Regions from separate parts of the Homoserinimonas flava genome, predicted to be linked through region 2. Evidence: predicted binding sites of a transcription regulator. Region 2 holds the regulator's gene; the other holds the start of a gene.

Region 1 (15,215 bases), on a different contig from region 2:
CGGCAACGTCACGCTTGGTGTGGTGCTTCTGGTTGGCGGGCTCCGGGTCGCCGACGGCTCACTGCCCATCGGCGTGCTCCTCGCCGCGGTGCTGTACACGCGCAACTTCTTCGCCCCGGCGGAGGAGATGGCGATGTTCTACAACTCGTACCAGTCGGCTGCGGCCGCGCTCGAAAAGATCTCGGGCGTGCTCGAGGAGTTGCCGAGCGTGCCAGACCCCGTCAAGCCCGTGGACCTGCGCAAAGCGAACGGCACCGTGGCGTTCGATGACGTCACCTTCGCCTACACGCCGGAGCGCGTCATCCTGCCGTCGTTCACGCTCGAAATCCCCGCCGGGCAGACGATTGCGCTCGTCGGCACGACCGGGGCTGGCAAGTCGACGCTCGCGAAACTCATCGCACGCTTCTACGACCCCTCGGCCGGGAGCGTGTCGCTCGACGGCATCGACCTGCGCACGCTGCATCCAAAAGATCTGCGACGCGCAATCGTGATGGTGACGCAGGAGGCATACCTCTTCAGCGGCACGGTGGCCGACAATATTGCGCTCGGCAGACCGGGGGCAACTCTCGCCGAGATTCAGGATGCCGCGAAGGCTGTCGGCGCGCACGAGTTCATCTGTGCGCTGCCGGATGGCTATGCGACCGATGTGAACAAGCGCGGCGGCCGAGTTTCGGCGGGGCAGCGGCAGTTGCTGTCGTTCGCGAGGGCATTCCTTGCCGACCCGACCGTGCTCATCCTCGATGAGGCGACCGCGTCGCTTGACCTCCCGAGCGAGCGTCTCGTGCAGCGCGGCCTGCAAACCCTGCTCGCCGACCGCACCGCCGTCATCATTGCGCACCGCCTCTCGACCATCGAAATCGCCGACCGCGTGCTCGTGATGGAGCACGGCGAGGTCATCGAAGACGGCGTGCCAGAGGAGCTCATTGCGGGGGACGGGCGCTTCTCACAGATGCACGCCGCCTGGCGCGACTCGCTCGTGTGATGCGCCTTCCCCCGGGCAATAGGCTCGGGGGATGGCGTATCCCTCACCGCACATCACCCTTTTTCGGCGCATCCTCGGATCGCTCGCAACCGGTGCGGGGGTGGCGTTGCTCGCGCACGTCACGACCGTGTTTGCGTTCTTCATCGCGGGTGGCGCCGATCCGGCGAACTTCACCTCTGTGGGTGCGTTCTCTCAGAACGGCACACTCTTCGCCTTTGTGCTGTTGAGTCTCGCTGCCGCGCTTGAGGCCTTCCGCCGCTGGTACATCGCGCTCCCCGTCACGCTCGCGGTCGCGACAATCAGCGCGTACTTCGGCAGCATGCTCGATCTGCTCGGCGACGGAGCCCTGCTCGATGCCGCCACGACGAGCTATCTCGCGTCGACCCTCATCGGGCCGAACCTGGTCTTCATCGTCGCGAGCGGGATTCTCGCTGCGACCATCGGCGTCGCGCTCTGGCACGTCATCGCGGGTGCCACAGGGCCAGAGGGGCAACGACGGATCGCGCTTGTGCGCCTGCCAGCAAGCACGCTCGCAGAGGGACAGCTCACGCACCTCGAGCCGCGCGGTGTTGATTCTGAGCGCGCCGATCGGCAGTGGGAGGGCTATGTCGCGGCGCTCGACAACCACGGCTGGGAGGTTGTCGAGGTGCCGGTCGCTGAAGGATTCGCCGACTCGGTGTTCGTCGAGGACACGGTCGTGATGTTCGGCGATACCGCCGTCATCGGTGCGGCGGGCCATGCCTCGCGGGTGGGAGAGTCTGAGGCAGTCGAGTCGCTCATGCGCGGCTTGAGGCTGAAGATTGCCCGCATCGAAGCCCCGGGAACGCTGGAGGGCGGCGATGTGCTCAAAGTCGGCACAACCGTCTACGTCGGCAGCAGTAGTCGCACGAATGCCGAGGGGATTCGCCAGCTTCGCCGCATCGTGCAACCGCTCGGCTACGAGGTCGTAGCGGTGCCGGTCACCAAGGCACTCCACCTTAAGTCTGCGATGACAGCACTGCCAGATGGCACCATCATCGGCTTCGCCCCGCTCATCGATGAGCCGTCGCTCTTCGCTCGCTTCTTGCCCGTCCCCGAGGCCGAGGGTGCCGCAGTGGTCGTGCTCGATCGCGAGACGGTGCTGCTGTCCGATGCTGCGCCAAAGACCGCTGCGCTGCTTGAGCGCCTCGGATACACCGTCGTGGCCGTTGATGTGAGCGAGTTCGAAAAGCTCGAAGGCTGCGTCACCTGCCTATCGGTGCGGGTGCGCTGAGCGCCGCCTACGGCAGCAATTCGTCGATGCTCGGGTTGGTCTTGAGCAGCGCGTACTTGACGCCGGCGTCGGCGAGGCGATGTGCCGCCTCGGTGTCGAACGTCGTTGTGTACCTCGGCAGCACGGCCGACGTGCGCTCGTTCCACTGCGTCTGCGTGTAGGCGCTCATCGCTGACCGCGCATCCGCTGGTGACGCTGCGGCGTGCTCGATGGATTTCATCAAGGCCGCCGTGAATCGTTCCAGCAGCTCCGGTTGCTCTTCTGCGAAGGCTGTGGAGGTGAAGTAGGCGTTGACATCGAGTGCGGGGTCGAACTCGGAGTACGAGTAGCTCAGCACGCGATTGCCGCCGTTGATCGCCCGTGTCAGGTAGGGCTCGACCAGGAACGCAGCATCCACCGTGCCGTCGCTGAGTGCCGCCTGCGCATCGTGGAAGGGCACTTCGGCCCAGTCGATGGTGGCCGAGGCGCTCACGGTTGCATCCATGGTGGCGCGGAGCACGATGTGGTTGGTGTCGCGCAGGCTGTTCGAGCCGACGAGTGCGCCTTGGAGATCGCTGAGCTCGCGAATGGGCGATGCTTCGGGAACGACGAGCGCGCCGAAGTCGGCCCCCGCATCGCCTGTCGCCGAGCCGGCCGGGGCGATGAGGTGCACCGGTTGCTCGATGTCGTGGGCGACCATCAGGGTGAGCAGGTCGCTCACCGCCACGTCGTAGTCGCCTGCGATGACGGGGGCGACGAGCGCTGCACTGCCGGCCGCGAAGGAGGCCACCCGCACCGTGATGCCCTCAGCGGCGAAGTAGCCCTCGTCGATGCCGAGGAACAGCGGCGCGGTCTCGGCGCTCGGAAGCACTCCGACGGTGATCTCGGCCGTGTCGGTCGCGCTGCTCGCGCCCGCGCCCGGCGTGCTGCAGCCGGTGAGCGCGACGGGGATGACGACGAGGGCGAGGACTGCTGCAGAATTCTTCATTGGACTCTCCATGCGTGGCGATCGGGTGCTCAGCGCACGGCCAGAGTGGCACATGGAGGGGAATCTCAACTACCTCCAATCCGGGGGTGGGAGCGCTCCCACGCGAGTCAGGGATCGCGGGCCGGTCTCGGCCCGCTGCAGCTCAGAAATGCCGGGCGACGCGAAGGTCTACCCGGTACGAGCCATCATCAGACCACCGCAACGGGGTGTCCTCGTCCCGATAGTGTGCGAGGGCCCGCTCCGCGTGACCGGCGGGGGGCAGGCCATTTGCCCGGATGACGCGCCACCACGGGGCATCCGCACCGCACTGCGCCATGACGGTGCCGACCCTGCGCGCTGCACGCGACCCGAGCTCGGCCGCGACATCGCCATAGGTCATGACGAGGCCCGGGGGAATGGATGCGACCACCTCGAGCACGGCGGTCGCAAAGTCGAGCGGCTCTGGGTCGAGCGGCTCCGGCTCGGGTGCCTGGCGCGACGGCATCAGGTTTCGATGGCGCCGATCTTCTCGCCGTACTGGGTCTCGCCGATCACGGCGAAGCCGACGCGGAGGAAGAAGTCTTCAGGGCCGTCATCGCCCGACTCCCACATCACGGTGAGCCTCGCGAACCCGCGCCGCCGAGCCTCAGCCACGGCCTCATCGACAATGAACCGCCCGACGCCGAGGCGCTGCGCCTTCGCGGCGACGTTCATGCGCCAGATGCAGCTCTTGAACTCCTCCTCGACAGCATCGGGGTCGAAGTTCGCGAGAAGAAACCCGACCACCTCATCGGATCCATCGACGACAACCCGCGACCAGGTCGTGCTCGGGTCGAGAAACGGGTCGGCCATGGCGTAGGTGACGGGGGCAATGAACTGCTCCTGGCCCGGCTTGAGGGAGAGTCCGTTCGCCGCAACCACGTTTGCCGCCGACAGCTCTTCAAGTCTGAGTTCGCTCATACTTCAGAATATCCCGAGCGGCCCGGCCGGCGCAGCCTCGACGAAACAACCGGCAACGATCGCCAGCCGATCATTGAGTACCGGTTGTTCAGCGGAGATCGTCGGTCTCGATCTCTCCGGTCGAAGGATGGAGCACATCCGTGCCCTCGACGGCGCGACGCCGCACGAGCATTGACTCGACGAGCAACAGCACCGCCACGATGGCGACACCGATGATGAAGGCGATGACGGCGGCAGCAACATCGCCGGGGGCCTCTACCGTGCCGCTCTCCGACTGCCACGGCCACAGTGCCCGCAGTGAGCCGACCATGAGCCCCGTCATGATCGCGAGGGTGATGCGTCCTCGGTGATCGAGCAGCCACTGGAGGCCACTGACGAAAAGGCTGAGACCGATGATGGCGCCGACGACGAAGGTGCCCAGATAGACGACGTCTCGATCGTTGACGGCCTCGAGTGTGGGGGCGTACATGCCGAAGATGAGTAGCAGGAACGAGCCGGAGACACCGGGCAGCACGAGGGCGCACACGGCAAACGCCGCCGCGACGGCGACGAGAATGAGCGGCGGGTTGGCGGGGTCGGCGGTCGGGATTGACGAGAAACCGAACGCGAGCGCCGCCGCGGCGATTGCACCGAGCCATTCGATCGGGCGCCAGCGCCCGCCCACCATGCGGATCGGCACGATGAGTGACGTCGCGATGAGGCCGGCAAAGAGCGCTCGCGCGAGCTCAGGGTGTTCCTCGATGAGCGGTGCCAGCAGGGCGGCACCGAGAAATACGGCGGCAAACATGCCGATGACAATTGGGACAATAACGGCCCACTGCACGTGCGTGAAATGCTCGCGGCTGCGCGCCTGCCCGCGGCGGCGGATGCCGTCGACGACGACGGTGACGACGCCGCGCACGAGGTGCCCGGCCGAGTCGATCAGCGTGCGGTACACCCCGACGATGAGCGCAATCGTGCCGCCGCTCACCCCCGGAATGATCTCGGCAATGCCGATGAGGGCGCCGCGGAGGGCGTTGAACAGCGCGGCGAACGTGCGCGAGAGAGCTGAGGGCATCCCCACATCCTACGAGGCTGCCGTGTGAGCTCGGAGGCTTCGAGCGCTCCGGGTTGTGGCTCGCTAGTCCTCGAGCGCCGGATCGTTGTCGGTGCCGTGCTCGCCGTCGGTCGGGCCGCCGTCGGGCAGTGGCGGATTCTGCTCGCCGCCGTCTGGCTGTTCGCCGCCGCTACGCTGGTCTCCCACCTGATCGATGGGCGCTTCGCTGTGCTCCAGGTCGCGGCTCGCGGAATCAGGGCTGTCGTTGTTCTTCTGCTCGGTCATGCGCCCACGCTAGGTCGGCCCCGCTGGATCGACCACCCCTCGCGAAGGGTTCCCAGCCGAAGGTCAGCGCAGGTCGCGCTCGGCCGCTTTCACGACGTTCGCGAGCAGCATCGCCCTGGTCATGGGGCCGACCCCACCGGGGTTCGGCGAGAGAAACCCAGCCACGTCGGCAACAGCAGGGTCCACGTCGCCCGTGAGCTTGCCCTTGCCGGTCTCCTCGTCGTGCACGCGGGTGATGCCAACGTCGAGCACGGCAGCGCCCGGCTTGATCCACTCCGCTTTGATGAGGTGCGGCACACCCACGGCAGCCACGACGATGTCGGCACGCTGCACCTCGGCCGCAAGGTCGTTGGTGCGCGAGTGGGTGAGGGTGACCGTGGCATCCAGCCCTTTGCGGGTGAACAGCAGGCCGAGGGGGCGACCGACCGTGAGGCCCCGGCCGACCACCGTGACGTGCTTTCCGCTGATCGGCACGTCGTAGCGCTGCAGCATTTCGACGATGCCGGCCGGCGTGCACGGGAGGGGCGAGGCGAGCTCACCCTCGATGCCGAGCACGAGTCGGCCCAGGTTGGTCGGATGCAACCCGTCGGCGTCTTTCGCCGGGTCAATGAGCTCGAGCGCCGCGTGCTCATCGAGCCCCTTCGGCAGGGGGAGCTGCACGATGTAGCCGGTGACGCGCTGGTCGGTGTTGAGGTCACGGATGGCCGCCGCGACATCCGCATTCGTCGCCGTCGCCGGCAGGTCGACGCGAATCGACTCGATGCCGACCTCGGCGCAGTCGCGGTGCTTGCCTGCGACGTAGGAGCGTGAGCCGGGGTCGTCGCCGACGAGCAGGGTGCCGAGGCCCGGCGTCACGCCCTTCGCTTTGAGGGCGGCGATGCGTTGGGCGAGTTCGCCTTTGACGGCGGATGCCGTCGCGACGCCGTCGAGGATGGTGGCGGTCATGCCTTTAGGCCCAGGTGCCTGGTGAGTTCAGACCAGGGTAGAGCGGGAACTCGCTGGCGAGCCGTGTGACGCGGGCGCGGAGTGCCTCGACATCGGGGTTCGGCATGAGGGCCGTCGCGATGATGTCGGCGACCTCGTTGAACTCGGCATCGCCGAAGCCGCGCGTTGCGAGGGCCGGCGTGCCGATGCGCACCCCGGAGGGGGTGAGCGGCGGGCGGGGGTCGTTCGGCACGGAGTTGCGGTTCACGGTGATGCCGACCTCGTGGAGGATGTCCTCCGCGTCTTTGCCGTGAATGGCCGAGTTGCGCAGGTCGACGAGCACGAGGTGCACATCGGTGCCACCAGTGAGGAGGTCGATGCCGGCCGCCTTCGCGTCGTCGGCCATGAGGCGTTCGGCGAGGATCTTCGCGCCGCTGACGGTGCGCTCCTGGCGGTCTTTGAACTCGGGTTCGGCGGCGAGCTTGAACGCGGTCGCCTTGGCGGCGATGACGTGCATGAGCGGCCCGCCCTGCTGGCCGGGAAAGACCGCCGAGTTGATCTTCTTGTGCATTTCAAGGTCGTTGGTGAGGATGAAGCCAGACCGCGGGCCCGCGAGGGTCTTGTGCGCGGTCGAGCTCACGACGTCGGCGTAGGGCACGGGGGAGGGGTGCAGCCCCGTGGCGACGAGACCGGCGAAATGTGCCATGTCGACCCAGAGCTTGGCGCCAACCTCGTCGGCGATCGCGCGGAACGCGGCGAAGTCGAGCTGACGCGGGTAGGCCGACCAGCCGGCGATGATGACGGTGGGGCGCACGGCGAGTGCCTGCTCGCGCACGATGTCCATGTCGACGCGGGCGGTCGTCGGGTCGACGCCGTAGGAGTTGGCGTTGTAGAGCTTGCCCGAGAAGTTCAGCTTCATGCCGTGGGTGAGGTGGCCGCCGTGGGCAAGCTCGAGGCCCAGGATGTTGTCGCCCGGGTTCGCAAGCGCCATCAGCACCGCCGCGTTTGCCTGTGCACCCGAGTGAGGCTGCACGTTGGCATAGCCGGCACCGAACAGCGCCTTGGCGCGATCGCGGGCGAGGTCCTCGGCGATGTCGACGTATTCGCATCCGCCGTAGTAGCGGCGGCCGGGGTAGCCCTCCGCGTATTTGTTGGTGAGCACCGAACCCTGCGCCTCGAGCACCGCGCGGGAGACGAAGTTCTCGCTCGCGATCATTTCGAGGGTGTCGCGCTGGCGGCCGAGTTCTTGGCCGAGGACGGCGGCGATCTCAGGGTCGACGCTCGACAGCGGGTCGGTGAAGGTGGAGGGAAGTTTGTCGTTCACACTGGCTCCTTAGGGCTGACATGACCAAGTTACCCGCAACGGTGTCGCGGTTCTCGGGCGGCCCAGGCGTACGGCCGCTGCGATGTCAGTCGCTCCCCGATGGTTGCCCATCTCAACGCCAGTCGCGACATGCTGATCTTAGCCGCTGAGACGACGCCCAAGCATCCTTCCGAGTCGATCCTTCGCTGTGGTGCGGTCAGTGCTCGAGCACCCTCCGCGGGCGCTGCCGCGCAAGCACCGCGTCGGACACGACGACGAACAGCATCGCTCCGACGACGAGCACCGAGACGATCGCAGGGAGGGTGCCGATGCCCCACTGTTCGAGGGCGACCGCCCCGAGGAGCGCCCCACCGCCGATGCCCGTGTTGAAGGCGGTCGTGTAGTACGCGCTCGCGGTGTCGCGCATCCTCGCTGGTGCTGCGTGCAGCACGCGGGTCTGCAGGAGCGGCGGAATCATGCCAAGGGCGAGCCCCCACAGCAAGAACGCAGCAAACGAGATGGGAAGCACGTGCGGCACGAAGACGAGCACGAGCGACACCCCGAAGAGCGAGGCGAGCGCCATCATGAGGCCCAGACGCGGACGACTGCCCAGCCACGCGGCGACGATGAAGAGCGACACAACCCCCGCGATGCCGTAGGCGAAGAGCGCAGGGCTCACGGCGACCGCGTCGAGCCCCATCGGCCCCGTGAGGAACGGTTCCACATAGGTGTAGAAGCTGTACTGGCCAATCATCACCACGGCCGTGATGAGACACACGAACACGACCGCGAGCACCGACTGTTGCGGGCGGGGCACCCTCGTGGCATCCGTCAACACGGTGATGCTGCCGGTCGCGGACGACACCGTCGGAATCGTGTTGGTGGGGGCGGCAGCACCCGCCTCCACACGGGGCAGCAGCTTGAAGACGAAGGCCGTGCCGATGAGCGTCAGCAGCGCCAGAATGCCGAAGGCCCACCGCCACCCGACCGCCTGACCGAGCGCCGTGCCGAGCGGCACCCCGAGCACGAAGGCGAGCGAGCCGCCGCCCAGCGTGATCGACACCGCCCGCCCAATCTGCTCCTTTGGCACGAGGTAGGCGGCGTAGGCGCCGACGACCGCCCAGAACAGGCCGTGCGCAAGACCACCCAGGATGCGGGCCGCGATGAGCACCGGATAGCTCGGCGCGATCGCGGTGAGCGCCGTCGCGACCGACAGCACCAGCAACACCACGATGACGAGAGTGTGCCGATTCGCGCGGCGGGTGAGGTGCGCGAGGGGCGCACTCGAGAGCACGACCGTGAACGCAAACACACTCACCGTGAGACCGATGTACGAGTTCGGCACGCCGAGCTCGTCGCCCATAAGCGAGAGCAGGCCGGTCGGCAGCATCTCGATCGTGACACTGAGAAACACGGCAAGCGCGACGACGAACAGCGCGAGATAGGGGAAGGAACGAGCAGAGGTTGAAAATGGCGAAGTCATGAGCGACGACATCCGTTCGATGCTTGGCGTGACGCCGCCAACGGGCCGTCGCAGACCGCGCGACGACGCCCCATTCTATCGAGCATCCGGTTTCGCCCTACTCTGTACAGGTGAACTCGCTGCCCCCCTCCGAACTCGACTCGACCCACTGGGTGCTCACGATTGTGTGCAACGACCGCCCCGGCATCGTGCATGCCCTGAGCGGGGCAATCGTCGAGGCGAAGGGCAACATCACCGAATCGCAGCAGTTCTCGAGCCTCGACACCGACCACTTCTTCATGCGCTTGCAGGTTGAGTCGACCGCGACGCGCGAGGAGTTCGAGGGTGCGCTCGCCCCCGTCGTCGAGCGCTACGACATGCAGTGGCAGCTCGATGTGGTTGGTCGCCCGCTGCGCACCCTCGTGCTTGTCTCCAAGGCGGCGCACTGCCTCAACGATCTGCTGTTCCGCGAGCGGGCCGGCCAGCTGCCGGTGCACGTGCCCCTCGTGCTCAGCAACCATGACGAACTGCGAGGCCTCGCAGAGTTCTACGGTGTGCCATTCGAGCGGATGCCCGTGGGCAGCGTCGCAGAGAAGGCCGAGTTTGAGGCGCGCATCCGGGCCGAGGTTGAGCAGCACGACATCGAGCTCGTCGTGCTCGCGCGCTACATGCAGATTCTGTCGCCCGAACTGTGCGAGTTTCTCGCGGGCCGGGCCATCAACATCCACCACTCGTTTCTGCCGGGGTTCAAGGGTGCCAGCCCCTACCGTCAGGCGCATGCCCGCGGCGTGAAGATCATTGGGGCGACCGCCCATTTTGTGACAAGTGACCTCGACGAGGGCCCGATCATCGAGCAGAACATCGTGCGGGTTGACCATTCGCGCTCGCCGGAGGAGCTCATGGCGATCGGTCAAGACGAGGAGAGCCGCACCCTCACGCAGGCCGTGAAATGGTTCGCCGAGAATCGGGTGCTGCTCGACGGGCAGCGCACCATCATCTTCCGCTAACACCGCCCGCCTCCGACAACACGAGGACCGCTCGCCGTAGGCTTTGCGCATGCCTGAGATGACTGTGTTCACAGGGGCGCGCAAGATAGACGCCGCCGGCGCCGCCGACGATTTCTGGATGCTCGCGGAGGGCGACACCATCACCGCGACCGGCACCGGCAGAGCACCTGACGCCGGCACCGTGATCGACCTCGCGGGCCGAACCGTCACGCCCGGGTTCATCGACCTCCACTGCCACGGCGGAGGCGGCTTCGCGTTCGATGACGGCGACGAGGCGATCGAAGGGGCCCTCGCCACCCACCGGGCGCACGGCACGACGAGGTCCCTCATCACCCTCGTCTCGAACCCCATCGCCATGCTGCGCAACAGCCTTGAGACAATCGCCGACCTCGTCGAAGAAGACCCGCTCGTGCTCGGCGCGCACCTTGAAGGCCCGTTCCTTGCCGTGGCTCGACGTGGCGCGCACAACCCCGAACACTTGCGCGACGCCGACGCCCTCGAACTCGAGACCCTGCTCGACTCGGCGCGAGGCAGCATCCGGCAGATCACGATCGCGCCGGAGCGTCCGGGGGCGATGGAAGCGATCGACCACCTCGTCGATGTCGGCATCACCGTCGCCATCGGTCACACCGAGGCTGACTACGACACAACGCGGGCCGCGTTCGACCGTGGCGCGCGTGTGCTGACGCACGCCTTCAACGCGATGCCGGGCATCCACCATCGGGCACCTGGGCCCATCACCGCGGCATTCGCCGACGACCGTGTGACCATCGAGCTCATCCTCGACGGAGTGCACGTGCATCCGGAGGTCGCCCACTCCGCCTTCGCGTCGGCGCCAGGCCGCATCGCGCTCGTCACCGACGCGATGGCGGCGGCCGGGTCGAGTGACGGCGACTACCGCCTTGGCTCGCTCAACGTTTCGGTGCGCGAGGGTCGTGCTCTGCTCAGCGGCACTACCACCATTGCCGGTTCGACGCTGACCCAGGATGCTGCGCTGCGCTGCGCAGTCACCACGATGGGCCTCGACCCGGTCGTCGCGGTGACGGCCCTCAGCGCGACGCCCGCCCGGGCGCTCGGCCTCGACGAACGATTCGGTCGACTGGCACCCGGTTTCGCCGCCGACATCGTCGTGTTTGACGCCGACTGGCAGGTCGAGCACGTGTGGGCGGCGGGCCGACGCCTCACCTGAGCCGCCGCCCCCGGCCCCGGTGCACCCGCGCCCGCCGCGGAAATTCAGGAGATCTGACCGAGCACCATCGGTGCGCCCTGCGCTGCCGTGCGCGAGCGGGCGCGCCACCTCGAATCTCCTGAATTTCCGTGAGGGGCGGGAGGGCGGTGTGCGTCGGGACTCACGTCGGCGGTGCTGTTCCGGTGCGCGTCAGGCTTCCTTCGCACCGGTGAAGGCGAGTGCCCCGCCGAGGCCGATCATCATTACTCCGCCGGTGCCGGAGAGGGTCGCGAGTCGTCGAGGGGACCGGCCGAGCCATAGCCGCGCCGTGCCCGCCGCGAGTGCCCACACGCTGTCACACGTGACCGCGAGCACCTGAAAAATGAGCCCGAGCACGAGAAGCTGCAGCCAAAGCGGGCCGGCCGTGCGGTCGACGAACTGGGGGAGCACCGCAACGAAGAACGCGATCGTCTTGGGGTTCGTCAACCCCACAATGATGCCCTGCCACAGCAACCGGCGGGTGCTCGGCGCTCCCGCTCCATCGACCTCGATGCGGGTGTTTCGGTGGCGGATGGCCTGGATGCCGAGCCAAATGAGGTACGCGGCGCCGACAAACTTTATGATTGTGAAGGCCACGACTGACGACGCGACGATGGCGCCGACCCCGAATGCCACGGCGAGCACCGCAGGGATCGTGCCGAGCGAGTTCCCGATGACACTGACGACGCCGGCGCTGCGTCCGAGCGCGATCGAGCGACCGACCACAAAGAGCACGCTGGGGCCGGGAATGACGATGAGGAGCAACGAGGCGACCACGAACGCCACGAGGTTTTCCACTGGGATCATGAGGCGACACTAGCGGCCTTTCACGCGCCAGCAGATTCTGGCACTCACGGGGCGAGAGTGCTAATCTTGCATTGAGTCGAAGCGACTCAACTTAGGTACACCGCGAAAGCGGCCAACGCGAAGGAGTTGACGATAATGGCCATGACATTCGACCCGTTCCGTGAGCTGGACCGCGTCGCCGCGAACCTGCTCGATGCCCAGCGCGGCCCACGCCTCATGCCGATCGACCTTCACAAAGAAGGCGACCACTACGTGCTGAGCGCGGACCTTCCTGGCGTCGACCCGGGTTCGATCGATGTTGACGTCGACGGACAGGTGCTCACCATTCGGGCTCAGCGCACCCCCCGCAGTGACGAGGGGATCAGCTGGCTCGCCCACGAGCGCCCCACCGGAGGCTTCTTGCGGCAGCTTAACCTCGGCGACGGTCTCGACACCGAACAGATCAGCGCTCACTACGACAACGGCGTACTCAGCGTCATGATCCCAATCAGCGAGCGGGCAAAGCCGCGCAAGGTTGAGGTGCGCTCCGGAGTGCGGCGCGACCAGGCGCAGGTCAGCGCGTAGCAACACCACAACGAAGGCCCCCGCTCATGGAGCGGGGGCCTTCTGTCGTGTGGTGGAGACGAGTGCGCTCTCGTGCACACGCCACACCGCCCCTCGCGTCTTGCGCAGTAGTGTGGAGTACGTAGTAGTGTGATTCGCAGCATAAGGAGAGCGAATGGACACCACACAGTTGTTGAAGGGCGTGCTTGATGCAGCGGTCCTCGCGGTGATCGAGCACGAAGACGGCTACGGCTACGACGTCGTGCGACGGCTTCGTGCCGCTGGTATCGACGAGATCGGCGACGCGTCGGTGTACGGCACGCTACGGCGCCTCTACAGCGGAGGGGCCCTCTCCACCTATGTCGTGCCATCCGATGGCGGCCCGCACAGAAAGTACTACTCGATGACGCCGCAGGGCCGCGTGATGCTTCAGCGGCAGCGCGCCGACTGGGACACGTTCTCGGGGACCCTGTCGAGAGTGCTCGGCACGGCAGGCCGGGTCGACGGTACCGGATCGGCGTTGACCGCTGATGACACCACCACCACGTTCACGGGAGAGACGAAATGAGCGCAACATCAGCGGTGAGCCCAGCGATTCGGACGTTTGCCGCGGCCGTCCGCGCAGAGCTGAACGACCTGAGTCCCGAAGAAGTAGATGACCTCACAGAGGGCCTTGAGGCCGATCTCGAAGAGCAGGCGCACGATGCAGGGCACGTCGAGCTCGGCGATCCCGTCGCCTATGCCGAAGAGCTGCGCACGTCGGCCGGCATCGCTGCTCGTGCCGGTCGACGCAGAATCCCGCGACTGGCAGATGTGCGCAGCATCCGCTCGGACGCCGCCGCCTATCTGCGTTCGGCGAAAGGGGGCAACGCGGCACTCGACTTCGCCCTCGCGATCAGACCTGCCTGGTGGTTGTTGCGAGGGTGGCTGCTCTACAGCGTGGTCGCTGCGCCACTTCTGGGCACCTCGTGGTTCCTTCTGCCACCATCGCCCTACGCCTGGCTGGTGCTCATTGCAGCGCTCGTGCTGAGTGTGCAGTGGGGCCGAGGCAGCTGGATGCCGCAACGGTGGCTCCGCGTCGCCAAGGTCGTGGTGAGTGTGCTCGCCGTCATCACCATCCCCTTTCAGCTGGCGGCCGTCGCGAACGCGTCGGCCAACGCCTCCTACGCGGAGAATGAACAGTCTTGGGTACCGAGCGGTCTGACCATGAACGGCGAGGAGGTCCGCAACATCTTCGTCTACGACGCCGAGGGGAACCCCCTGAGTGATGTGCAGCTCTTCACTCAGAGTGGCGATCCACTCATCACCGCGCACGACCCGACGAGCACGTGGGAGTGGTACCAGGTCACCGAGAACGGCGAGTTCTGGCTGGTTCCAAACGAACGCGCGGGCAATGGGGGCTGGGGCGTGTACCCGCTCAAACAAGTCAGCGGCGAAGACATCAGCTATTCCGACGATGGATCGTACCTGTTCGATTCAGAGGATGCTGTCGCGGCGGAGCCTCCGTTCGAGCGAACACGACCACTTGCCTCCACTGGGGAGGCCGAACCATCTGTCGATGAGCCGGCAGGCGAGGATGGCGAGGCTGCGCCGAGTGCCAGCCCTGAGGCCGCACCGACCCCATGACCGGCGATCCCGGGCTGGGAGCTGCGGCGGACTCGGCATCCACCGTCAGGCCCGACGCTCTGACCCTGCCGCACACGGTCTCCGTCGACATCACCCATCTGCTCACGGCGCCGAACACATAGCGAAGCGCAACGGCCGCAAAAAGACAGAGCGCCGCGCCCCGGACTGGGGCACGGCGCTCAGTTGTGGAGCGAATGGCGTTATGCCGCCATGCGCGCCTTGAGGTTTTCGTCGAGCGTCGCGAGGAACTCCTCGGTCGTCTGGTACGGCTGGTCTGGGCCGACGAGGAGTGCGAGGTCCTTCGTCATCTTGCCCGACTCGACCGTCTTGATGACGACGTCTTCGAGCGTGAGGCTGAAGTCGATGAGCTCCTGGTTGTCGTCGAGCTTGCCGCGGTGCGCGAGGCCGCGCGTCCAGGCGTAGATCGAGGCGATCGGGTTCGTCGACGTCGGCTTCCCGGCCTGGTGCTGGCGGTAGTGGCGCGTGACGGTGCCGTGGGCGGCCTCCGCCTCGACGACCTTGCCATCCGGCGTGCTGAGCACCGAGGTCATGAGGCCGAGCGAGCCGAAGCCCTGAGCCACAGTGTCGGACTGCACGTCGCCGTCGTAGTTCTTGCAGGCCCAGACGTAGCCGCCCTCCCACTTCATGGCCGAAGCGACCATGTCGTCGATGAGGCGGTGCTCGTAGGTGAGGCCGGCAGCTTCGAAGGCGGCCTTGAACTCGTTCTCGTAGACCTCTTCGAAGATGTCCTTGAAGCGACCGTCGTAGGCCTTCAGGATCGTGTTCTTCGTTGAGAGGTACACGGGGTAGTTGCGGCTCAGGCCGTAGTTCAGTGAGGCGCGTGCGAAGTCGACGATCGAAGCATCCAGGTTGTA
Region 2 (15,215 bases):
CACCGTCTGGCACCCCGTGCGCAAACGAGATCGAGTGGCTTGCGGTGGCGAGGGCCTTCACTCCTGGCACGTCGGCGACGATGCGTGCCGTGACGGCATCCCAGACGTTGGCGACGATGAGGGGGCTGCCGGGCACGTGCAGCGAGCGCAGGAGTTCGGCCTTAACGAAGGTGGGGTTGGTCATGACCTAAGAGTGCACCCGAGCGGTGACATCCGCCACCTCCCAATCTGCCCGCCGCGCAAATTCAGGAGATTTGATGCCGCGGCTCGCCCCGGGTCGCGAGATTCCGGGGCCGCGGCGCGAGCCGGTGCACGATCTCCTGAGTTTCCGAAGGTGGGGCCCTCCTGTTGCAGAGGGTCAGCTTATTTCGGACTGCTTTGCCTTGACGAACACCATGACTCCGAGGCCGGCGAGCAAGACGATCACGATGCCGAGGATGCCGAGGCGGGTGTCGCCCGACCAGCCCACGAACATGGCGAAGAGGGCCGGGGTGAGAAAGCTCACGGCGCGGCCGGTGGTGGCGTAGAGCCCGAAGATTTCGCCTTCGCGCCCGACCGGCGTGATGCGGGAGAGGAAGCTGCGGCTCGCCGACTGCACCGGGCCGACGAAGAGGCAGAGGATGAGACCGCAGACCCAGAAGCCGGTCTGCCCGTCGCCGACGAAGAGCACGGTGGTGCCGGCGGCGACGAGCCCGACGAGCGAGAAGATGATGATCGTTTTGGCGCCGAGCTTGTCGTCGAGCCAGCCGCCGACGAAGGTGCCAATGCCGGCGACGAGGTTCGCGGCGATGGCGAAGAGGATGACTTCGGTGCTGGAGAAGCCGAAGACTTGCGCCGCGATGATGGCCCCGAAGGTGAAGACGCCCGCGAGCCCGTCGCGGAAGATGGCACTCGCGAGCAAGAAGAGCAGCACCTGGGGGCTCTGTTTGGCGAGCTTGCGAATGGTGTTGAACAGCACGCCGTAGGAGGCGAAGAAGCTGACGCGATTGGCCCGTTCGGTGCTTTCGATCTCGGGCACGCGGAACAGGAGCGGGAGGGCGAAGACCGCGAACCAGATGGCGGAGGCGAGCACGGCGAGACGGATGTTGAGCCCGCCGTCACTCGTGATGCCGAGAATGCCGGTGTCGTCGAAGCCGATGAAGAGCACGAGGAGTACGAGCAGGAGCACGATGCCGCCGACGTAGCCGAGACCCCAGCCGAAGCCAGAGATCTTGCCGACGTTGTCACGCGTGGAAACCTGCACGAGCATGGCGTTGTAGTTGACGCTCGCGAATTCGAAGAAGACGTTGCCGGCGGCGAGGAGCACGGCCCCGAGCACGAGGAACTCGGGGGTGCCCTCGACGAAGACCATGGCGGTCATCGCCAGGACCACCACGAGCGTGTTGATGGCGAGCCAGTATTTGCGCCGGCCTGAGCCGTCGGAGCGCTGTCCTAGCACGGGGGCGAGCAGGGCGATGAGCACGCCGGCGATCGCGAGCGCCACCCCGACGAGGCTGGCATTCTCGGCGAGGGCCCGCACGAGGGCGGGGTCGCGGTCGTCACCGCCGGCGGCCTCGACGATGGCCCGATCGACGAAGAGTTGGCTGCTGAGGTAGGTGCTGAAGACGAAGGTGGTGACGACGGCGTTGAACGATGCCGATCCCCAGTCCCACAGGGCCCAGGCGACGATGCGCTGCCGTTGGGTTTTCACATCGACCTGCGTGTCGGAGCTCATGCGCTCAGGCTAGCGGCGATGGGTAAACATTCGGTGCTCCACAAGTGGGGGCAGCGTGGCGTGGCGAAGTTGAGTAGCTTCGACTCAGGTTTTCGGGAGCAAACTTGACATCGCTCGACTCATGAATAAACTTGAGCATGTCCGACTCAACTCTCGCATTCTGCGATGAACGGCCGAGGGCCCACAGACTTCCTGTCTTACACCGCAACATCTAAGGAGAACACGCATGGCTCGTGCAGTAGGTATCGACCTCGGAACCACCAACTCGGTGGTTTCAGTCCTGGAGGGTGGCGAGCCAACCGTCATCGCCAACGCCGAAGGCTTCCGCACCACCCCATCGGTGGTTGCATTCACGAAAGACGGCGAAACCCTCGTCGGCGAGACGGCGAAGCGCCAGGCGGTCACCAACGTCGACCGCACGATCGCGTCCGTCAAGCGCCACATGGGCACCGACTGGACCCAGGATGTCGACGGCAAGAAGTACACGCCGCAGGAGATCTCTGCGCGCATCCTCGCCAAGCTCAAGCGCGACGCCGAGCAGTACCTCGGCGAGCCGGTGACGGATGCCGTCATCACGGTTCCCGCATACTTCAATGACTCGGAGCGCCAGGCCACGAAGGATGCTGGCGAGATCGCCGGCCTCAACGTGCTGCGCATCATCAACGAGCCCACCGCGGCCGCCCTCGCCTATGGCCTTGACCGCGGCAAGGAGGACGAGCTCATCCTCGTCTTCGACCTCGGTGGTGGCACGTTCGATGTCTCCCTGCTCGAGGTGGGCAAGGACGACGACTTCTCGACCATCCAGGTGCGCTCGACCGCCGGTGACAACCGCCTCGGCGGTGACGACTGGGATGCCCGCGTCGTCGACTACCTCATCAAGCGCTTCAAGGAGACGACGGGCGTCGATGTCTCGAACGACAAGATTGCAAAGCAGCGTCTCAAGGAGGCGGCGGAGCAGGCCAAGAAGGAGCTCTCGTCGTCGATGAGCGCGAGCATCCAGCTGCCCTACCTCTCGCTCACCGAGAACGGCCCAGCCAACCTCGACGAGACGCTCACCCGCGCCAAGTTTGAAGAACTCACGGCCGACCTGCTCGAGCGCACCAAGCGCCCATTCAACGACGTCATCAAGGAGGCGGGTGTCAGCGTCAAGGACATCGCGCACGTTGTGCTCGTCGGCGGATCGACCCGCATGCCCGCCGTGACCGAGCTCGTCAAGAACCTGCTCGGCGGGCAGGAGCCCAACAAGGGCGTCAACCCGGATGAGGTGGTCGCCGTTGGCGCCGCCCTCCAGGCCGGCGTGCTCAAGGGTGAGCGCAAGGATGTGTTGCTCATCGACGTGACCCCACTCAGCCTCGGCATCGAGACCAAGGGCGGCATCATGACGAAGCTCATCGAGCGCAACACCGCCATCCCCACCAAGCGGAGCGAAACCTTCACGACGGCGGATGACAGCCAGCCCTCGGTCGCCATCCAGGTCTTCCAGGGTGAGCGCGAGTTCACGCGGGACAACAAGAACCTCGGCACGTTCGAGCTCACCGGCATTGCGCCGGCACCGCGCGGCGTTCCGCAGGTCGAGGTCACGTTCGACATCGACGCGAACGGCATCGTGCAGGTCCACGCCAAAGACAAAGGCACCGGCAAGGAGCAGTCCATCACCATCACGGGTGGCTCGGCGTTGTCGAAGGACGACATCGAGCGCATGGTGCGTGAGGGCGAAGAGCACGCGGCCGAAGACAAGAAGCGTCGCGAAGAGGCCGAGGTCCGCAACGCGGCCGAGCAGTTCGTCTACTCGACCGAGAAGCTCATCACCGAGAACGAGGACAAGCTCTCCGACGAGGTGAAGACCGAGGTCCGAAGTGACCTCGATGCGGTCAAGTCCGCGCTTGCCGGAGACGACGAGGACGCTGTGAAGACGGCCCTCGACAAGCTCAACATCAGCCAGCAGAAGATCGGCGAAGAGATCTACGCCGCCGCGCAGGCCGAGAGCGCCGCCGAGCCCGCCGCCGACGCGACCAGCAGCGACGAAGACATCGTCGACGCCGAGGTCGTAGACGAGGATGAGAAGAAGTAGCAATGACAGACCCGAAGAACGACAAGGACCAGGGCGCCGACGTGCCCGAGCCCGACGTCGGTCGCGACGACCTCGAGGAGGCTGCTGACGGCCTCCTCGAGGCCGAAGGTCCCGACGTCGAGACCTCACTCGACGACACCGACCTCTCCTTCCTTGAGGAGTCGGCCAACGATCTCGCGGCGGAGCGGCTCGCCGACCTGCAGCGACTGCAGGCCGAATACGCCAACTACCGCAAGCGGGTCGAGCGTGACCGGGAGGCCAACCGCCTCCTCGCCGTGCAGGACATCGTCACCTCGCTCCTGCCAGTGCTCGACGACCTCGACCGTGCCGAAAAGCACGGAGACCTCGAGGAGGGGCCGCTCGTGCTTATCGCGCAGAAACTCCGCGCGACGCTCGACCGCACCGGGCTTGAGCGGGTCGGGGCCAAAGACGACGAGTTCGACCCCAACACGCACGAAGCCATCGCCCAGGTGCCGACCCCGGATGTCACGGTCATGACGGTGCTCGACGTGCACAAGGTCGGCTACCGCCTCGGGCAACGCCTTCTCCGCGCGGCCCAGGTGGCCGTGGCGGTGCCGCAGGACTGATTCCCGCTGGTTGAGTAGGCCGCTCGCGGCCGTATCGAAACCCCCACGGTGATCGTGCCGGATTTCGATACGGCCCTGGCGGGCCTACTCAATCAACGAATTTTGAAAGGGGTCTGATGGCCAGTCAGGACTGGTTGGAGAAGGACTTCTACAAGGTGCTCGGCGTCTCGAAAGATGTTTCTGATGCCGACCTGAAGAAGACCTACCGCAAGCTCGCGCGCCAGTTTCACCCCGACTCCAATCCGGGTGATGCGCGCGCTGAGGCTCGCTTTAAAGACATTAGCGAGGCGCACGCGGTGCTCGCCGACCCCGAAACCCGTCGTGAATACGATCAGGTGCGGGCGATGGGTATGGGTGCCCCCCGGTTCACGGCTGGCGGCCGCGGGCAGCAGGGCGGCTTCGACGACATCTTCGGCGGCATGTTCGGCCAGGGCGGCGGTGCCCCTGGTGGTGCCCGCGGCGGCTACCAGTCGAGCGATTTCGGTGACATTTTTGGCGGCATGTTCGGCGGTGGTGCCGGGGGCGGTGCCGGGTTCCGTGGCCAGGCGAAGGGCCGGGATGTCACGGCGACGACGACCCTCGATTTCGATTCGGCCATCAACGGCGACACGGTGCGGCTGCAGGGTGTCGACGGCAAGCCCATGAATGTGCGCATCCCCGCCGGGGTGAGCGACGGCCAGAAGATCCGGCTCAAAGGCAAGGGCGAGGCGAGCATCGATGGTGGCCCTCCCGGAGACCTGACGCTCACGGTGACGGTGAAGAAGCACCCGGTGTTCACCCGCGAGGGCAACAATCTTCGCGTGGAGGTTCCGGTGACATTTATTGAGGCAGTGCAGGGTGCCACGATTGAGGTGCCCACACTCGGCGGCGAGCCCGTCAAGCTCAAGGTCGCGCCCGGCACCCCGAGTGGGCGTGTGCTGCGGGTCAAAGGCCGCGGGGTGACCTCGGGTGGGGCATCCGGTGACCTGCTCGCGACCGTGCAGATCGTCGTGCCAGACCGCCTGACCCCGGATGCCGCGAAGGCCGTCAAGGCGCTGGCGAAGGCACTACCAGATGAGAACCCGCGTGACGACCTGCTCGCCAGGGCGCGGAAGGCCTGACCGTGGACCCCGCCGCCCCGCTCTTTGCGATCGCCGTCGCCGCCGAGCTTGCTGGTATGCACCCGCAGACGCTCCGGCAGTACGACCGGCTTGGGCTGGTGAGCCCAAAACGCACGAGCGGTAAATCGCGGCGGTACTCGATGCGCGATGTCGTGCAGCTGCGGGAGATCGCGGCACTCGGCGCTGAGGGGGTGAGCCTTGAGGGCATCCGTCGCATTCTCACGCTCGAAAACCAGGTGAGCCACCTCAGTGGGCGGGTGCGGGAGCTTGAGGCGGCACTCGCCGACGAACTGTTGAAGCAGTCGGGCCGGCGGGTGTTCGCGGCCGACGAGACGGGGGCGGTTGTGTCGCTTCGGGCGGGCGAGCGGGTGCGTCGCGCCAACCAGGTCGTCGTGTGGCGGCCCCTCGAGCGCGGGAGCTCGTGATGGCCGAATTCGATTTCGACACCCTCCGCCGCTACCCCGACGTTGAGGCGCCAAACCTGTTTGCGGTCGACGCGAGCGACCGGCTCATCCTTGATGAGGCTCGCGGCGCGATCCAGGGTGCGCCAGACGCCGTCACAGTAATCGGCGACCGGCACGGAGCGCTCACCCTCGGCGCTATCGCCCTCCATGGGGCGTGGAACGTGCGCGTGCACCAGGACGCCCTCGTCGGCCAACTCGCGCTTGGCCACAACGCCGCCGCGTTCGACCTCGGCGACAACTTCGAGCAGCTCGAACTCAGCGCCCCGCTCCTCGCCGGCGCCCGCACCGTGCTGCTCCAGCTGCCCAAGAGCCTCGGCGAACTCGACGAAATCGCCGCGCTCATCGCCGCGCACGCCGACCCCTCCGTCGTCGTCTACGCCGGCGGCCGCATCAAACACCTCACCCCCGCCATGAATGACGTGCTCGCCCGCTACTTCGAGGTCGTCACCCCCTCGCTCGCCCGACAGAAGTCGCGCGTGCTCGTCGCCCGCGGCATCCGCAGCGACGCGGCACCCTCCGAGTGGCCGCAGCGCGAATACAACGACGAGCTCGGGCTCTGGGTCGTCGCCCACGGCGGCGTCTTCGCCGGCACCAAACTCGATATCGGCACGCGCACCCTCCTGCGCCACCTGCGCGAAATGAAGCCGGATGCACGCACCGCCATCGACCTGGGGTGCGGCACCGGAATCCTCGCCTCAGCGATCGCCCGCAGCCGCACGGGGGTCGCCGTGCTTGCCACCGACCAGTCGGCGGCGGCCGTGGCATCCGCCCGCGCGACGGCCCTGGCGAACGACCTTGCCGTGACCGTGACCCGGGATGTGGGGCTCGCCTCGCAGCCCGACGCCTGCGCCGACCTGGTGCTGCTGAACCCGCCATTCCATTCGGGGTCGGCCGTGCACGCCGGAGTCGCCCTCACCCTCTTCGACGACGCCGCCCGGGTGCTGAAACCCGGCGGCGAACTCTGGACCGTCTACAACTCCCACCTCGCCTACCGCGCGGCGCTCACCCGCTCGGTCGGCCCCACCCGTGTCGTCGCACAGAACCCGAAGTTCACGGTCACCGTTTCGGTAGCCGGCGGCGGCACAACCCCCCGAAACAACGCAATCGGAAACGAAGCACACGCGAGTCACCCGGACTCGACCCCCGAGATTGGATAGCAAATGGCGAACATGCAGGGCGCCCCCGGCACCGATGAAGAGCAGAAGACCGCACTTGAGCGCTACGGCGTCGACCTCACCGAAATCGCACGCGCCGGCAAACTCGACCCCGTGATCGGCCGCGACGCCGAAATTCGCCGCGTCAGCCAGGTGCTCACCCGCCGCACCAAGAACAACCCCGTACTCATCGGCGAGCCCGGCGTCGGCAAGACGGCCGTCGTCGAAGGCCTCGCGCAGCGCATCGTCGCCGGAGACGTCGCCGATTCACTCAAGGGCAAGCGCCTCGTCTCGATCGACCTCGCGGCGCTCGTCGCTGGTGCGAAATATCGCGGCGAGTTCGAGGAGCGGCTCAAGGCCGTGCTCAAAGAGATCAACGACTCCGACGGCCAGGTCATCACCTTCATCGACGAACTCCACACGCTCATGGGTGCCGGCGGCGGCGACGGTTCTGTCGCGGCCGCCAACATGCTCAAGCCCATGCTCGCGCGCGGCGAACTCCGCCTCATCGGCGCGACGACGCTCAACGAGTACCGCGAATACATCGAGAAGGATGCCGCGCTCGAACGCCGCTTCCAGCAGGTCTATGTCGGCGAGCCCTCCGTCGAAGACACCGTCGCCATCCTCCGCGGACTCAAAGATCGCTATGAGGCCCACCACCGTGTCGCGATCGCCGACAATGCGCTCGTCGCCGCGGCATCCCTCAGCAACCGCTACATCACGGGCCGCCAACTGCCAGACAAGGCGATCGACCTCATCGATGAGGCGGCGAGCCGACTCAAGATGGAGATCGACTCGTCGCCAGTCGAGATCGATGAGCTCAAGCGTGCCGTCGACCGCATGAAGATCGAGGAGCTCGCCCTCAAGAAGGAGAAAGACCCCGCGTCGAAGGCACGACTCCAGAAGCTGCGCGAAGACATGGCCGAAAAGCAGCAGGTGCTGCTCGACCTCGAGGCACGCTGGAAGAACGAAAAGTCGGCGTTGCAGGATGTCGGCGAGCTCAAGAATCAGCTCAGCGATGCGCGCATCAAGCTCGACCTCGCCATGCGTGAGGGTGACTATCAGTCGGCATCGAAACTGAACTACGAGATCATCCCGCGCATCGAGAAGAGCATCTCCGATGCCGAGCACGGCGAAGTGCAGGGCGACCGCATGGTCAACGACCAGGTCACCGACGGCGACATCGCCTCCGTCGTGGCCGCGTGGACGGGCATCCCGGTCGGCCGCCTCATGCAGGGCGAGACCGAGAAGCTGCTGCATCTTGAGACCGAGCTTGGCAGACGCCTCGTCGGGCAGACAAAGGCGGTGCGAGCGGTATCGGATGCGGTGCGCCGATCGCGTGCCGGCATCGCCGATGAAAGTCGGCCGACCGGGTCGTTCATGTTCCTCGGCCCCACCGGAGTCGGCAAGACGGAGCTCGCGCGCGCCCTCGCCGAGTTCCTCTTCGACGACGAGAAGGCCATGGTGCGCATCGATATGAGCGAATACGGGGAGAAGTTCTCCGTGTCGCGGCTCGTCGGTGCCCCTCCCGGCTACATCGGCTACGAGCAGGGTGGTCAGCTCACCGAGGCGGTGCGGCGGCGGCCGTACTCGGTCATCCTGCTCGACGAGGTCGAGAAGGCGCACCCGGAGGTCTTCGACGTGCTGCTGCAGGTGCTCGACGACGGCCGGCTCACCGATGGACAGGGCCGCACGGTCGACTTCCGCAACACCATCCTCATTCTCACGTCGAATCTCGGCAGCCAGTTCTTGGTCGACCCGACCATGACGCCCGAGATGCGTGAAGAGGCCGTGAACCTGGCGGTGCGCCAGACGTTTAAGCCCGAGTTCGTGAACCGGCTCGACGACATCGTCATCTTCTCCATCCTGAGTGAAGAAGATCTCGCACAGATCGTCGAGCTCTACATCGACCGGCTTGCCCGTCGCCTCTCCGACCGTCGGCTCACCCTCGCCGTCACCCCGGATGCCCGGGCCTGGCTCGCCGAGCGCGGCTTCGACTCCATGTATGGTGCGCGCCCGCTGCGCCGTCTCATGCAGAAGGAGATCGATGACCGACTCGCGATGGCGATCCTCGCCGGACGTATCACCGACGGCGACACGGTGCTCGTGAACCTGCAGCCGGATGCCGAAGGCCTGCAGGTGAGCCGCTCGGACGTGTCCGGGGTCTAAGGCCTCCACCCCCGTGAAAGGTCAATGTTTGCGCCAACGGCGCGGCGTTGGCGCGAAGAATGACCTTTCACGGCCCGAGTCGAGTGCGCGAGACGGGACGCGCGTGCGTCAGCGGTCGAGCAACTCTTCGCGCACGACCCGGCGCAGCACTTTGCCGATCATCGAGCGGGGCAACTCGTCAACCGCGATCACCGTGCGAGGCACCTTGTAGGCGGTGAGGTGCTCGCGACAGAACTTGCGCACCGCGTCGCTGTCGAGTGACGCGCCGTCGGCGAGCACGACGACGGCCGCGACATCCTCGCCCCCGCCCGCATTGGGCAGCCCGACGACGGCGGCTTCGGCGATCGACGGATGCGCGACGAGCGTTTCTTCGACCTCGGACGGTGCGACGTTGAACCCGCCGGTGATGATGAGCTCTTTCATGCGGTCGACGATCGTGATGAAGCCGTCGGGGGCCACGGACACGATGTCGCCGGTGCGAAGCCATCCGCCAGGGAGCAGTATTTCGCGGGTTTCGTCGGGGCGTCGCCAATACCCCTGGAACACCTGGGGCCCCCGGATGAGCAGCTCACCCTCGTCGCCAGCGGCGCAGTCGATCTCAGGGTTGTCGGGGTCGACGACCCTGATCTCGGTGCTCGGGAATGGCACCCCGACCGTGCCGGGTCGCCGCGTCGGCCCCATTGGATTGCCGGCGACGACGGGGGCGGTTTCGGTCATGCCGTAGCCCTCGATGAGCAACCCGCCGGTCGCTTCTTCCCACGCCTCCACCGTTTCGATGGGCAGGCTCATGGCGCCGGAAATGGCGAAGCGGATGCCGCGGAGGCTCACCCGGCGCTTCTTCGCAGCTGCGGCGAGGCGAGAATAGATGGGCGGCACTGCGGGCATGAACGTCGCGGGCGTTGTGCGCATGGCGTCGAGCACGAGTTTTTCGTCAAACTTGGGGAACAGCACGAGGCGCGCGCCGATGCTGATCGCGAAGGTGAGACACAGGGTGAGCCCGTACGCATGGAACATCGGCAGCACGCCGTAGACGGTTTCGCGCCCGGCCCGAATGCCCTGCACCCACGCGGTCCCCTGCATCGCGTTGACGCGCAGGTTGGCGTGCGTGAGCACGGCACCCTTCGGGATTCCGGTCGTGCCGCTCGTGTACTGCAGCACGGCGATGTCGCCGATCGATGGCGACGGATGCGAGTGGCGCAGCGGGTGGGCATCCGTCAGGTCTTTCCAGTCCACGGTGCCGCGCACGGTGTTGCCCGTCGTGAGGGCGGCGCGCGACTTCTTCGCCGCCGACACCGGCAGGCGCAGCGCGAAGCGAGTCTTGAGGGGCATCGCCCGCGTCACATCGACCGACACCACATGCTCGACGCCGAGATCGCTGGGGAACGCGACGACGGATGCCGCCACCTTGTCCCACACGATGGCGACGCGGGCCCCGTGGTCTTCGAACTGGTGGCGGAGTTCGCGCTCCGTGTAGAGCGGATTGTGTTCGACGACGATCGCCCCGAGCCGGAGGATCGCGTAGAAGGCGACGACGTGCTGTGGGCAGTTCGGGAGCACGATGGCGACGCGGTCGCCGGCGGAGACACCGAGGTCCTTCAGGCCGTTGGCGACACGCTCGACCTGTTCGCCGAGTTCGCGGTAGGTCATGCTCTCGCCGAAGAAGTCGAGGGCGGGGCGACGGCCGTGTCGCTTCACGCTTGACGCAAGCATCTCCACGAGGGTTTCGCGTGGCCGCTCGACCTCGTAGGGCACACCCTTCGCGTATGACGACAGCCAGGGTTTCGTAGAGAGATCAGACATCAGGTCCATTCTTGTGCTGGGTGGCCGTGGTTTGACTGGGAGCGGCACTTGGCCGCTGGTACTCTGGCCCTCGATGTCTGAGACACTTCGCGCCCGTCGGCGTACACGCACCGAACGGCCGAAGCACTTCGAATCCCACATTCAGGGGCTCCGCGCCATCGCGGTACTCCTGGTTGTACTGTTCCACTTCTGGCCTGGGCGCCTCTCCGGCGGCTACATCGGTGTCGACATTTTCTTTGTCATCTCCGGGTTCCTCATCACGGCGCACCTGGTGCGCGAGCTCACGAACACGGGGCGCATCAGCCTGCCACAGTTCTGGGCGCGGCGGGCGCGGCGCCTGCTGCCGGCATCCATCGCGGTGCTCGTCTTCTGTTCGGTTGCGACACTGCTGGTGTTGCCGCTGAGCGGGCTCGGCGATACGGTGCGCGAGATCCTCGCGAGCACCTTCTATTTTGAGAACTGGCTGCTCGCGGCCGATTCGGTCGACTACCTCGCCGCCGGCAGTGACGCCACCATGGCGCAGCACTATTGGACCCTCTCGCTCGAAGAGCAGTTCTATGTGCTCTGGCCGCTGCTGCTGCTCGCCGGGGTGGGGCTCGGAGCGAAGTTCTTCACGCAGGGCCGCACCGCCGCCCTCATCGTCACGGTCGTCGCCGTCACGGTGCTCTCGCTCATCGTCTCTGTCGTCTACACGGCACTCGAGCCGGCCTCGGCCTACTTCGTGACCTTCACGCGCATGTGGGAGTTTGGCATCGGCGGCCTCCTTGCCCTGCTGCCGCGTCTGCGCCCGCGCGGGGCCTGGATGTCGAACTTGCTCGGCTATGGCGGGCTCGTCGCCATCCTCCTCGCCGGCTATTTCTACGATGCGACAACGCCGTTTCCCGGCTCCATGGCGCTCGTCCCGGTGCTCGGTGCTGCGGCCGTCATCGTCGCCGGTCGCACCGAACGCTGGTGGGATGCCGGCAGCATGTTGAGCCTCCGCCCCGCCCGCTTCATCGGCGACATCTCGTACTCGCTGTACCTGTGGCACTGGCCGCTCATCATCATCGCGCCGTATGTGCCGGGCTGGGGGCTCAGCACCGCCCACCGGCTCACGCTTTTTGTGCTCTGCTTCGTGCTCGCATGGCTCACCAAGAAGTTTGTCGAAGATCCGGGACGCCAGTGGCGGTTCCTCACGACTCGGCGCCCGCGCGTCACCGCCGCGTTTGCCGTCATCCTCATGGCGATTTCTGCCGCCTTCGCTGGGCTCGCCTATGTCGTCAATCAGCCCAAGTATGAGGCGGCGGCGGCCGAGCTCGCCGAGATCCGCGAAGACTTTCCCGAATGCTTCGGCGCCCTCTCTGCCGATGGCTGCGAGAACCCCGACCTCGCCGGCAGCATCATCCCGAGCCCGGGCTTCGGCAACGCCGACTCGCCCGACCGCGAAGAATGCTTCGTGCAGCTCAACAACTCCGAGCTCGTCGGCTGCACCTTCGGCTCAGACGATGCGGATGCCCCCCGCGTCGCCCTCATCGGTGACAGCCACGCCTACCAGTTCATTGAGGCGATGATCGTGCTCGCCGACGAACGCGGCTGGGCTCTCACGACCTACCTCAAGGGCGCCTGCCCGTGGACCGCGACCGAGGTCGGCGGCCCGAGCACGGCGTTCACCGATTCCTGCGCGGCCTGGCAGCAGAACCTGCAGGCCGAACTTGAGGGCGGCGAACCGTTCGACGCAATCTTCACCGCCGCGCTCGCCGCGACCCCCTACCCCGACGCCGACACGGATGCCGCGGCATCCGGGTTCACCGAGGCGTGGGCTTGGGCGGGCGACACCCCCGTCGTGACCATCGTCGACAACCCCGACCTCGCTGAAGACCCCAACAAGTGTCTGCGGCAGAACGACCCGGCGGCATGCACCGAGCTGCGCGACGATGTGCTGCCGGAGGAGGATCCGATCGCGATTGCGGGGGCCGAGGCATATGCCCTGCTCGACCTCACGGACCTGTACTGCGATGCCGAAGAGTGCCACCCCGTCGTGAGCGGCGCCAACGTGTACCGCGACCAGGATCACCTCACCGTGACGTGGACGCTGAGCATGAAAGACCTCATCGGCGACGCGATCGATGGCGTGCTCTCGGGGCAGCCGCGCGGGGCCTAGCGACTCCGCCCGCGCGGCCTACCCGGCCGCTCCCCGCGATTGGGCGGGTGTTTTGTGCGACGGCGGGCGAAACTTCACCCGCCGCAGCAAAAAACACCCGCTCAACCGGCCCCGTCGAGCGCGGCGACGATGTCGGCGATGAACTCGTCAATATCCGCCTCGGTGGTGTCGAATGAGGTCATCCAGCGCACCTCGCCGGTCGCGGCATCCCAGTCATAGAAGTGGTGACGCTCGCGGAGTGCCGCGGTAGCCGCGCGTGGCAGGGCAGCGAAGAGCGCGTTCGCGTCGCTCGGCTGGGTGAACCGCAGGCCGTCGGCGTGACCGTCGGCGATCGCTCGCTCGAGCCCCGTCCGCAGCCGCGTCGCCATCGCGTTCGCATGCTGGGCCGAACGCAGCCACAGGTCGCCCTCGAGCAGCGCGATGAGCTGTGCCGACGCGAATCGCATCTTCGACGACAGCTGGGCCGTGTACTTGCGCAAAAACGGCAGGCCGACGGATGCTTCGGGCGAGAGCACCACGACGGCCTCGCCATAGAGCAGGCCATTCTTGGTGCCGCCGAGACTCACGAGGTCGACCCCGACATCGCTCGTGATGGCGCGGAGGTCGACCCCGAGTGCGGCGGCGGCGTTCGCAAGGCGAGCCCCGTCGACGTGCACGCGCATGCCGAGGGCGTGGGCGTGATCGCAGACGGCCCGCAGCTCGCCGGGCGTGTACACGGTGCCGAGCTCGGTCGACTGGGTGACGCTCACGACGAGCGGCTGGGCGCGGTGCTCGTCGCCGCGCCCGCCAGCGTGACGGTCGATGAGTGCTGGGGTGAGCTTGCCGTCTGGGGTGTCGACCGCGAGAAGCTTGATGCCGGCAATCCGCTCGGGGGCACCGTTTTCGTCCGTGTTGATGTGCGCGGTGCTCGCCGTGATGACGGCACCCCAGCGCGGCAGCATGCTGGTGAGGGCGATGACGTTCGCGCCGGTGCCATTGAAGACGGGGAAGGCTTCTGCCGCGTCGCCGAAGTGCCCCTTCACGACCTCCTGCAGTCGGGCCGTGTACACGTCGGCGCCGTAGGCCACCTGGTGTCCGCCGTTCGCCTCGGCGATGGCGGCGAGCACCTCGGCGTGCACGCCCGCATAGTTATCGCTCGCGAAGTGGCGCCGTGCAGGATCGTGGATTCGCATCCGTCAAGTGTCCCCCATCCCTGCCGGTTGAGTAGGCCGCCCGCGGCCGTATCGAAACCCACCCGCGCAACATTGGTTTCGATACGGCGCTGGCGCGCCTACTCAACCGGCAGGGGCACTACTTTGCGAGCGCCTCCTTCAGCTTCACGCGGGCGCCCATGCGGAGCAGACCGTTCTCGTAGATGCGTGCGCCGAGCGCGATGACCAGAAGGGTGGAGGCGAGCAGCACCGCGAGCGAAAGCGGCACCTCCCACCATTCGGCCGTGCCGAGGAACACCCGCATAGGCATACCGACGGGGGCCGAGAATGGCACGTACGACATGATCGCGAGCACGACCGGGTTGTCGTTGAAGAAGATCACCAAGAAGTAGGGGATCATCACGAGGTAGGTGATGGGTCCTGTCGTCACCCCAAGATCCTCCTGCCGCGAGACGAGGGCCGCCGCGGCCGCGAACAGCGAGGCGAGCAACACGAAGCCGAGCATGAAAAACACAACGAACCACACGAGTGACGGCCCCACCTCGGCGAGCAGCAGATCTTGACCCGACGCGAGCATCCCGACGCTCGCGGCCACCATGATGATGATGATCTGCCCGAACGCGAGGATGCTGTTGCCGATCACCTTGCCGGCGAGCATTGCACGCACGGGGATGGTGGCCATGATGATCTCGACGATGCGCGTCTGCTTCTCCTCGACGACACTCTGCGAGATGGCAAGCCCGAAGGTGAGGGCCGACATGAGGAAGATGAGTCCGAAGGCGAGGGAAACGAGATAAATGAGATAGCCGGCCGGGCCATCCTCCAACGGCGCGAGCAGGGTGACCTCCGGGGTCACGCTGAGAGC

The links. Region 2 encodes HspR, which represses chaperone genes until heat shock. Its sites were predicted from a motif close to AAGTTGAGTCNNNNNGACTCAACTT; they were not measured.
Region 1: ACY48M_RS12500 (Hsp20/alpha crystallin family protein) is a predicted target of HspR. The motif match lies at 12,240-12,264, and genes of this name have one in related genera.

What each region holds. Positions count from the first base shown of each region.
Region 1 covers NZ_JBUEQS010000004.1:59,927-75,141, forward strand. The annotation lists gene ACY48M_RS12435 (ABC transporter ATP-binding protein) at 1-982, shown strand, start outside; gene ddaH (dimethylargininase) at 1,014-2,234, shown strand; gene ACY48M_RS12445 (ABC transporter substrate-binding protein) at 2,242-3,201, opposite strand; gene ACY48M_RS12450 (MGMT family protein) at 3,344-3,685, opposite strand; gene ACY48M_RS12455 (GNAT family N-acetyltransferase) at 3,685-4,140, opposite strand; gene ACY48M_RS12460 (DUF368 domain-containing protein) at 4,229-5,197, opposite strand; gene ACY48M_RS12465 (hypothetical protein) at 5,261-5,461, opposite strand; gene ACY48M_RS12470 (bifunctional methylenetetrahydrofolate dehydrogenase/methenyltetrahydrofolate cyclohydrolase) at 5,525-6,406, opposite strand; gene glyA (serine hydroxymethyltransferase) at 6,411-7,709, opposite strand; ZMP/ZTP riboswitch at 7,763-7,845, opposite strand; gene ACY48M_RS12480 (MFS transporter) at 7,906-9,171, opposite strand; gene purU (formyltetrahydrofolate deformylase) at 9,282-10,157, shown strand; gene nagA (N-acetylglucosamine-6-phosphate deacetylase) at 10,207-11,346, shown strand; gene ACY48M_RS12495 (LysE family translocator) at 11,536-12,171, opposite strand; gene ACY48M_RS12500 (Hsp20/alpha crystallin family protein) at 12,307-12,735, shown strand; gene ACY48M_RS12505 (PadR family transcriptional regulator) at 12,890-13,282, shown strand; gene ACY48M_RS12510 (hypothetical protein) at 13,279-14,340, shown strand; gene ACY48M_RS12515 (NADP-dependent isocitrate dehydrogenase) at 14,541-15,215, opposite strand, start outside.
Region 2 covers NZ_JBUEQS010000003.1:311,461-326,675, reverse strand. The annotation lists gene ACY48M_RS10300 (isocitrate lyase/PEP mutase family protein) at 1-184, opposite strand, end outside; gene ACY48M_RS10295 (MFS transporter) at 359-1,714, opposite strand; gene dnaK (molecular chaperone DnaK) at 1,941-3,785, shown strand; gene ACY48M_RS10285 (nucleotide exchange factor GrpE) at 3,788-4,372, shown strand; gene ACY48M_RS10280 (DnaJ C-terminal domain-containing protein) at 4,489-5,472, shown strand; gene ACY48M_RS10275 (heat shock protein transcriptional repressor HspR) at 5,475-5,897, shown strand; gene ACY48M_RS10270 (class I SAM-dependent methyltransferase) at 5,897-7,093, shown strand; gene ACY48M_RS10265 (ATP-dependent Clp protease ATP-binding subunit) at 7,097-9,259, shown strand; gene ACY48M_RS10260 (long-chain-fatty-acid--CoA ligase) at 9,368-11,059, opposite strand; gene ACY48M_RS10255 (acyltransferase family protein) at 11,133-13,199, shown strand; gene ACY48M_RS10250 (threonine aldolase family protein) at 13,301-14,371, opposite strand; gene ACY48M_RS10245 (ABC transporter permease) at 14,490-15,215, opposite strand, start outside.